DNA from 2 places in the Kyrpidia spormannii genome. Region 2 is predicted to be linked to the other one. Evidence: riboswitches for the same ligand, from Rfam matches in the RefSeq annotation. Region 2 holds a riboswitch; the other holds the start of a gene.
The links. A riboswitch is a leader RNA that binds a small molecule or an ion and turns the genes downstream of it on or off. The one in region 2 is predicted to bind cyclic di-GMP.
Positions count from the first base shown of each region.

Region 1: it holds a riboswitch for cyclic di-GMP, as region 2 does, so the genes downstream of both, CVV65_RS14050 (EAL domain-containing protein) here and CVV65_RS05775 (methyl-accepting chemotaxis protein) in region 2, are expected to answer to the same signal.

Region 1 is NZ_CP024955.1:2,848,120-2,852,546, forward strand. It holds gene CVV65_RS14045 (FapA family protein) at 1-887, opposite strand, end outside; gene CVV65_RS14050 (EAL domain-containing protein) at 949-1,926, opposite strand; cyclic di-GMP riboswitch class I at 1,986-2,072, opposite strand; gene CVV65_RS14055 (DUF1284 domain-containing protein) at 2,597-2,962, shown strand; gene CVV65_RS14065 (efflux RND transporter periplasmic adaptor subunit) at 3,218-4,427, opposite strand, start outside.
Region 2 is NZ_CP024955.1:1,163,499-1,167,925, forward strand. It holds gene CVV65_RS05775 (methyl-accepting chemotaxis protein) at 1-1,533, opposite strand, end outside; cyclic di-GMP riboswitch class II at 1,592-1,675, opposite strand; gene CVV65_RS16535 (hypothetical protein) at 2,344-2,739, opposite strand; gene CVV65_RS05790 (transposase) at 3,274-3,573, shown strand; gene CVV65_RS05795 (ankyrin repeat domain-containing protein) at 3,721-4,427, opposite strand, start outside.

The sequences.
Region 1 (4,427 bases), 1.7 Mb from region 2:
TCCGGGATTACATCGATACGATTTTTCGTAAAGAGCAGTCGGCCACTGCGAACTGCCACGAGGCGGTCATTTACTTCTATCACACCTTGACCCAGCGTTGGCAGCGAGCGGTGTACTGAACATGGAATCTCCCTGCCGAACACATCCCGCCCCGGCGTACCCGGTATCTCTGGTTCCAATACAGCGACCGTTGTGCCAAGACCAATGGATGTAATGGGCATCTGACGCTGAAGAGGATCGTGGACCTTCGGAAGTTCAACCCGTCTGTAACGAGCCGCTCGGCCTGGAACGGGGGGAGTTCCCCGCAACACGATACACTCGGTCGTGTCCTTGGCCTGAGCAATGGTCTCAACTCCTGTCGGGTCAAGTACCCCGACGTACCCCGCAGACTCCAACCGCGCCACAATTTCGCCTGTGCCCAATGGATCGGGACGCAAATCTATTGTTTCAATTTCCAGCACCGCACGATGCGCACCGTGCATGTCTCTGAGACGATGCTCTTCACCCGGTTTTACGTCGATTCTCCCAATGACTTCCATGTTGTCCTTCGTCACTTTTGTAGAAAATTGGATTGATGGCAAACTCTTGGCCAGCGATACCTCGATATGTTGATTTTCATGAACAACGACCTCTCCGACACATTTCTGTCCGTCAATCACGACCGTCAACCGAGGGTCGTCGGGGATAACAATTATCGCAAATGAACCTTCATCGTCAGGGTCAGAGACAATAAGCTGATTGTTCACCACAGTGACAGTTCCATGCCGCACGCTTCGTATCTCTTCATTGGATTCAAACGACGGGAATGATTGTGTCTCAGGTTCTGATGATCTTGACAGGCGAGGTTTGAAAAGCCAATGCCTTACTTTCTCCAGCAAGGACCGCATTCTCTCACCTCTCATCCTTGTCCGTCGCCGCCAACGACACGGAGGGTGATTCTGTGACCACCTACAAATCCTTGCGCAATAATTGGTGGTACAAATGAATCAGAGTATCGAGTTCTTGGCTTTTCTGTACCACCGCCTTATCGGTCAATGAGCCGTCCCTATTCCGAGCAAGATCCGCCAACTCAGTCCTCTTTCTCTCAATTTCACTGAGCAGATCCGACAATTCACTGATCGACATCGGGCGTGACCAATAGTATCCCTGACTCACATTGACACCAGCTTCCCGAATGGCATTCAGATCTTCGTAGTTTTCGACCCCCTCAGCAATGACTGAATTTCCGGACTCCATAAATCTCACTAAACGGGATAGAAATCGCTGTTTTGAAGAGGATATCGAAATCCCTTGAATCACTGTACGGTCTACTTTGACGAAATCGGGTTCGAATTCAAAGAGTCCCGCAAGACTGGTGCTCCCAGCACAAACATCGTCAAGGGCTATCCGAACGCCGAGTGATCGTATGGATTTGATCATTTTCGACAACAAAGTAAGGTCATACGATATGTACTCGACGATTTCGATTACAAGTTGGTCTGGTTCACACAGTCCCTCTCGAAGCAAAACTTCGAGCCGTTCAACAAAGGACTCCTGAACAAAGCTGCTCGGCATCACATTCACGTACAAGGGAATGGAACTGATTTCAGGGGGCAACAGTCGGAGGCGATTTACACTGATAGTGAGAGCTAATAAATCGGCTTCCATCGAACGCTTGCTTTCGTAAGCAGCACGAAACCAAACTTCCGGCGGAATAAAATGGCCGCCGTACTGAGGACGGCTTAGTGCCTCATGAGCAAAAACGACGCCCTCGGCATGATTGACGATGGGCTGATAAACCACTTCAAGCGTTTCGTGTTTAAGGATCTCATCTACACTCCGGCAGAGGGAATTGTATTGATTTGGGTTTTTAGGGGATTTATACCCCCCCCCCCCCCCCCCCCCCCCCGGTGAGGGTTTATTTGGAAATTGATCCAATTCCTTCACCCTCCTTCGTAATGATGTCAAAAAGCGCCCTTTTCCTGCAGGGCGCCTCATCCTTTGCGAGTGGCAACCCGGCGATCATAGGCACATGTGCCCTTAGACCCGTGGCTTTGCGTCCTAGCGTTTCCGCTAGTTTGCCCTGAGACAACTCTATCGACCTATTCACCTTGTCCCAACATAATCCTACATTATTCGACATCTGTCAAGCGGTCGCAGTGCGTGCTGCTGTTCGTCCGTGATATTGTCATCTTGGAACTCGTCAGTGACAAGGTCATCAGGGTGCGAAAAACGCTTACATGGTGGAGAAAGTACAAGAAACGGCAGCCGACCGGGTGAACACTTGAAAGCTTGGCCTTGTGAGACAACGGACCCCTGTTCAGCGCCTATAATGACGATCTAAAAAAAACTGAGCAGGGAAGTGATGATAGCCCTTTCATGGGCCGGACCGGAGTTCATCGTCGTTCCGCCGATGTGCTAGCATAAACACAGGTGGATGTGGCCGGCGCTCCGGGCGTCCATTGGGATCACCAAAATGCTTTCATCCAGGAAATTTAACCACGAAGATTGGAATATAAGTCTATTAGAAAGGAATCTCTGAACAAAGGAGACGGGGAGCCGTCCAATGTTTCGATTGCGAGGTCACCATCTTTTATGTCTGCTTGGATACCGAGGCATGGGATACTCTCCCGAATACGCCGCAAACATGACTCGTCTTCACCAAACCTTGCGCATGGCACCGGAAACGGAGATTCTCCTCATAGCTGGGCCTGATGATCTATGCGTAAAATTCCCGGAATCTCAACCCTATCACTGCGACGATACAAACATCCATGAACGCGACTCCGCCGTGCTTCAGAAACTGGGCCTGCGGGTCGGACAAAGCCTTCCGTGGAGCGAAATTCAACAGCTCATTCGGGAGAACATGGTACCAAGGGACATTTCGATCCTATGTCCCACGTGCCCTTGGCGATCCTATGGTGTTTGCGAAGAAGGAATCGAAGAAATCAGGGCTGGAAAAGGGCTTCGGATTATCGACTAGTGACGCCCGGAGGGGCATACCAGAACCCCGTCACCATAAAAAGACAAGGACGTGAATGTCTTCCCCAGCGTCGACAAGTTCACCTGTGCGCCCATTGAAATGAAGCACGTTGAGATACGATTCCGGGTCACCACCGTCACCACTAGAGATCAGATTATCGGGAAATTTCTCCTTGGCACCATCATGACCACGATCAGGCCAACCAGTTGGCCGTTTCCTCAACAGCCGCGGGGGCAGCGGTTGTCGCCTCGCGGCTCATGGCGTCTCCCCTCTGCGCACGTGAACTTGGGCGCCGTCTTTCAAACCGGGCCCTGGTTCGATCACCAATTTATCGCCGATTTTCACCCCCAACGAAGCGATGAACCAGTGGTCGTCCTTCTGCTGGCCGTGCACTTCAACGAGTTGGACACGGTCCTCGTTGAGCTTGTACACGAAGGTTTTCCCCTCTTGTTTAACAAGGGTTTTCATGGGGATCTCCACGCCGGCCTGGCCGGTGGCGCCAAAGGTCACGTCGGCCACCATCCCCGCCCGCAACCGGAGGTCAGGGCTAGGCACCTCCACTTTGACCGGGAAGGTGTTGTTGTTTTGGTCGGACACCGGACTGATGAAGGTGATCGTCCCGGAGAACGTCTCCTCGCCCAGTTCCGGCACGTGCACCCCGACCGTCTGGCCCGTGTGGAGACTGGGCAACAGGGACTGGGGCACGCTAACCGCCACTCGGACGGAGTCGAGATTGACCAAGGTCAAGAAGGGCGCGCCCGGCTGCACCATCTCGCCGACGTTGATGTTCTTTGCGGCCACCACCCCGTCCATCGGCGCAACGATCTTGGTGTTCACCAAGTTGTTCTGGGCCGCTTGCAAGGCGGCTTGGGCTTGGTTCACCGCCCCTTGGGCTTGGTTCACCTGGGCTTCAAGGGCGGCAATGGTGTTTTCCGTTGCTCCCGCCTTGGCGAGATTGAGCTGCGCCTGCGCCTGCTCAAGGGCGCCTTTCGTCTGGGCGACGGCCAACTCGGCCTGATCCAGGGTCGCTTTGGACGCCGCCCCGGCATCATTGAGATTCTTCGTGCGATTGTAATTTTCCTGGGCATTCGCATAGGCCGCATGGGCTTGTTCCACCGCCGCCTGGAGCCGCTGCAACTCCTCCTGCCGGCTGCCCGCCTTGGTGTCCGCCAGTTTCGCCTGGGCGGCAGCCAGTCCCGCCTGGGCCTGCTGCAACCCGGCCTGGGCCTGGTTCACCTGGGCTTGATAATCGGAGCTGTCCAGCTCGACCAGCACTTGTCCTTTATGTACCCGGGTACCTTCTTTGACGTGTACGGCGGTGACCCGCGCGCCAAGTTTCGACGACACCTTCACTTCGTCGGCCGCCGCGATCTTGCCTGTCACCGTCTGGCCCCCGCCTGCCACCGTGAACACCTGCACCTCCGGCGTCCCCGGCTGGGACAAGGTCGCCGCCGATCCCGGCAGG
Region 2 (4,427 bases):
CTGCTCGTACCACTGCCCCAAGCGGCACTGCCGGTGATCGACCAACTCCTTCTCATCGGCGACGTCAAAACCGAGCGTCATGTTGTGCAGCCGCCACTTCCACAACAGATGCTCGGTTTTGGCCACGCGCACCACCTGCTTGTCCTGTAGGTGGCTGAGATTTTCAATGAGCGCCAGGCGCAGCCCATTCGCCTGGACGCTGGTTTGGTGGATTTGAGCCCCCATGGCGTTCACCCGTTCCTTTGTCCGCTGGGTGTCGCTTAACACATGACTGATGCGTGTGGTGATTTCTTCGGTGGCCGCCGACTGCTGCTCCGTAGTCGCGGCGATCCCGGCGGTCAGTTCCCCCATCCGTGTCACTTGCTCGACCATCCCCCCGAGCGTTTGGATGGCCTCTTGGGACTGCTCGACTCGAACATGGAGCTCCTCCACCACGTGGCCGGTGAGATCCCGCATCGACCGGGCTTCTTGCTGCACTTGCTCAATGGTGGCGGCAATCTTATGAACGGATCGTTTGGTTTGGTCGGCCAGGGAACGGACCTCGGAGGCGACGACGGCGAACCCCCGGCCGTGCTCGCCGGCCCGCGCCGCTTCAATGGCGGCGTTGAGCGCCAACAGGTTCGTCTCGTCGGCGATGTTGCGGATGAAATCGGTCACGTGCGAAATGTCCTCGGTTGCTGAGGACAGGGAATCGGCTTTTGTCTGCATGCTCTCAAAGGAGTCTCCGAGGGACAATATCCCCTGCAGGGAATCTTCGATCACCCGACGGCCCGTCTCCACGTCCTGGACGGCGCGATCGGAATGTTCGGCGACCCGGACGGCCTGATGGGCCACTTCTTTAACCGAAGCGGTGAGCTGTTGTGCGGCGGCGCTGATCCCTTCGGCGTGGTCGGCTGCCGTCGACGCCGCGTCGAGGATTTCTTTGGTGCCGTCCATGCCCAGGATGGATTCCATAATCCCCGAGATGTTGTCGATCAGTTTGAAGTCGTTCTCTTCCTGATACGCCTCAATAATGAGTTGCATATCCATGGTAATGACCTTCAGGAACGACAACAGAATGTTCCCCAACTTCTCGGGCTCTTTCGCATATTTCCGAACAAGGCAAGGGATGAGATATTCGTACACCCTTACATAAGAGCCAAGGTACCATTCGGGCGTCAGGTGAATGCGACTATGTATCTGTCCAATTTTCACGCGGCTGTGAATAAATTCCGCGTCCACATCCTCAATGGCGCATAGCGTCTGAAAATAATGGATGAATGTTTCTGTCAGCCGATGGCGACTGCTGTGCCGATCCACAATGCCTTGCAAACCGGGGAACCGCTCAATCATGTCGTAATGGCGCACGGCAACTTTTTCGATGATCTGGTCCATGTCGTCTTTAATTTGCCGAATCGTCTCCAGATCTCGCTTGAACAACTGCAAAAAGGTCAACTTGTCCTTCATGCGGGGCGTCGATTCGATATCCGTCTGTGTGATCGGTTCCACAATCATTTCTTTGTTTCCTTTTTTCAATCCCAAGAGTTCCGGCATCAATGGGATCCCTCCATTTGAGGTATTTGGGACCACAAAAAACGGCCAATATCCCCCGAAGGACATTGGCCGGTTGCGCTACTGGCTCCAAACTGTCCAAGCGCCCAATTTCAGACAGTCTTTCATTGCCTCCAACCATATAGGATGTATAAGATTGGTCCACACATCCAGCTAGCTTCATGTTTACTCTATAGTGACAATCTTGGTCAATCAAGGTACGCCATTCTTCACATCGACGAATATTTATAGAAGAAATTGTGAAATATTTTTGAAGACAATGCCTCCGAGGGCTCGCTTTCGTCTTTAGTCGGGCAAGTTTCTGTTCCGTTTCATAAAGGGGGGTCGCGGAGGGATGGATCATCAAAGTTAGCCCATTGATTCCGCACATGATAAGGTCTGGTTGGTTGATGCACTCTATCGGATCAAAGCCAGGAGGAATCGTGAAGCCGGATGAGGAATGGTGTGGAGCCATCGGGGGAATGCGCCTTACAAAGAGGTTGAGGAGATTCGGCGGGAGGCGTTGGACTGAAAAGGGGGATTGTTCGTGAGTGTCCTCCGCTTTTGATGCGGCGGTGTCGTGCCTTGGAGCCAAGCAAGTCGGCCGGCCCAGTGCTGTTCTCACGGAGATGGCCCGGAATCTCATTGCCGGGATGAACAACATTCCGTACGTCGCATTCTCTACATGGCCTCGGCGGGCATGGATGGGGAGCTGCCGGGCATCGGCGGTCGGCTGAGGATGGTTTTTTCGCGCAATGTCTTCCTGGGATAGGCGCAAGATGTGTGGGACCGACTCTGAGGTTGTGCTTTCATTTAACAGGGGATTTGGTGTGCTTGACAAAAACAATCTGCCGCCGGATTAAGCGGTTCAGGAAGGGCACCTACTTGCTGATGGCCATGCAAAAGGTCATCTTCGTAAGACTGAAGTTTTGCGAGGTCATTAGAAATATGAGAGGATAGTTCGTCGATGGAGTTAGGGTTACCTTTCTTCGTTAAAACGGAATACAGTTGTTTACAATTCTCATCTAGGTAACTCAGATTTGCTCTTAAATCCAGAGCTAATGCCCGGAGTTCAGGATTATCCACTGCAGGATTATCTGTTCCGAGCCAAATAGAACCCATCGTCGAGCCATTCACTTGTACATCTGCCGCTATTCCCATTGCTGCCGTAAGATCAAACGCAACACTATCGGTGTAACCTTCTTGCATTAAAGACTTCGCATTGCTCCAGTTGATTTGTGAAAATTTAGAAGGATGCTGGTCGATGGTTGGATATGCTTACGCCTATTATATGATGTATTACGAAAAACGTCAATTTTTCTAATTCAGGGATTACAGGTAAAAAATTGAACTACGTCTCTTATACTTTCGTACGAGCCTTCCAACTACTGACACTGGGTTGGTCGGATGGCAACTCGTTTGTGCCTTTATGCTTTTCCCTGTTGAGTTCTGAACACGAGGACACAGGCTGTGCAGCGTTACCGAATCCGTCGACAAGTGCACCTGTGGGTACAAGCGGGGCAGGAGCCCCTGCGGAAAGCCACGGAGGTCATCTTCGAACTGCTGGCACAGGCTCAGGACTTGGGCATCTCAGCAAAGTACCTGTTGTTCGATAGCTGGTTCGCATACCCATCGACGATTACGCAGGCCGCGCGCCGTTCTCCGCACGTCGTGTGTATGCTGAAGAATATGGCTGGTGCCCGCCAAGATCGTGTTCGTCCGAGATCGAGGTCGTTCCTGTAGATGGCTAACGCTCCTGTGTACCGACACCCGCCTGGCCGACGAAGAGAAGAGATCGTTCAGATCTACGGTAAGCGATGGGACATCGAGACGTTCTTCAAGGCCAGTAAGTCCTATCTGAGACTGGCGAAAGAACTCCAGGGGCGCACGTATGACAAAATGTTTACACATACAACCATCGTTTTCGTCCGCTATATCATCTTGTCCGTGACTTCCAGAAACGGCCAGGATCCTCGAACTATTGGCGGTCTGTTGTACGATTGCTGTAATGAACTGGACGACTTCCGGTTTATAAAAGACTGAGACTTATTTTGGAGTGACTCAGAGTCGCCCAATATGGGATAGTCACCCAGGAACAAGACATGATTGAGCAGATTGTATAGCGATTCATCGACCATTTACTCAATACAATCAAACCAAAGCTGGCTTGCTGAGGGTGCGAAGCTCGAGTTAATTATTAGAATTAGCGGATGTGCTAAATTGAATCAACAATTTTCCTATCGCCGAATTTGGATCAATTCCCGACATCGCCGAAAGTCCACTCGTATTCTTGAGATTTGGATTTGCTCCGGCGTTCAATAAAAGCTTAACCATTTCTAGATCATTCGCGAACACAGCAAAGGACAATGCTGTGTCTCCGCTGGCATCCTGAACATTTGGATTTGCCCCGTGTTCCAATAAAATCCTTGCTATTTCATTGTAGGCCTGCGTATTAGCGTGTGGGTTAGCAGCTGAGTGCGCACAATCAATAAGAGGAGTTGCCCCGCTTGAATCTGTTACATTAGGATCGGCACCTTGGCTGAGCAAAGCTTTTACCAGTTCCACATTTCCGGAACCAGCTGCTATCTGCAAGTCTGTTAAAGGTTTTTTAGAATTCGTGGGGGTGGCGGAAGAGTCTTCGTTTGTTAAGCTATCCCGACTTTGCACAGAACTAAACTTCACTAGTTCTACAAATTTTACATATTGATGGTTATTTTTGTCTTTAATTTCTTTAAGAATTAATCCAACATGAGGTGCGTAATAAGATTTGTTGAAAACCTTATCGTTTCCAAACTTGACCTCACTTGTGACCTCAATGCAGTTATTAAATGTTCCAGCTTTTACAGTGATGGTTTTATTGATGCCAGTAATTGTGTCGGTCTCTGACGGTTCAGCAG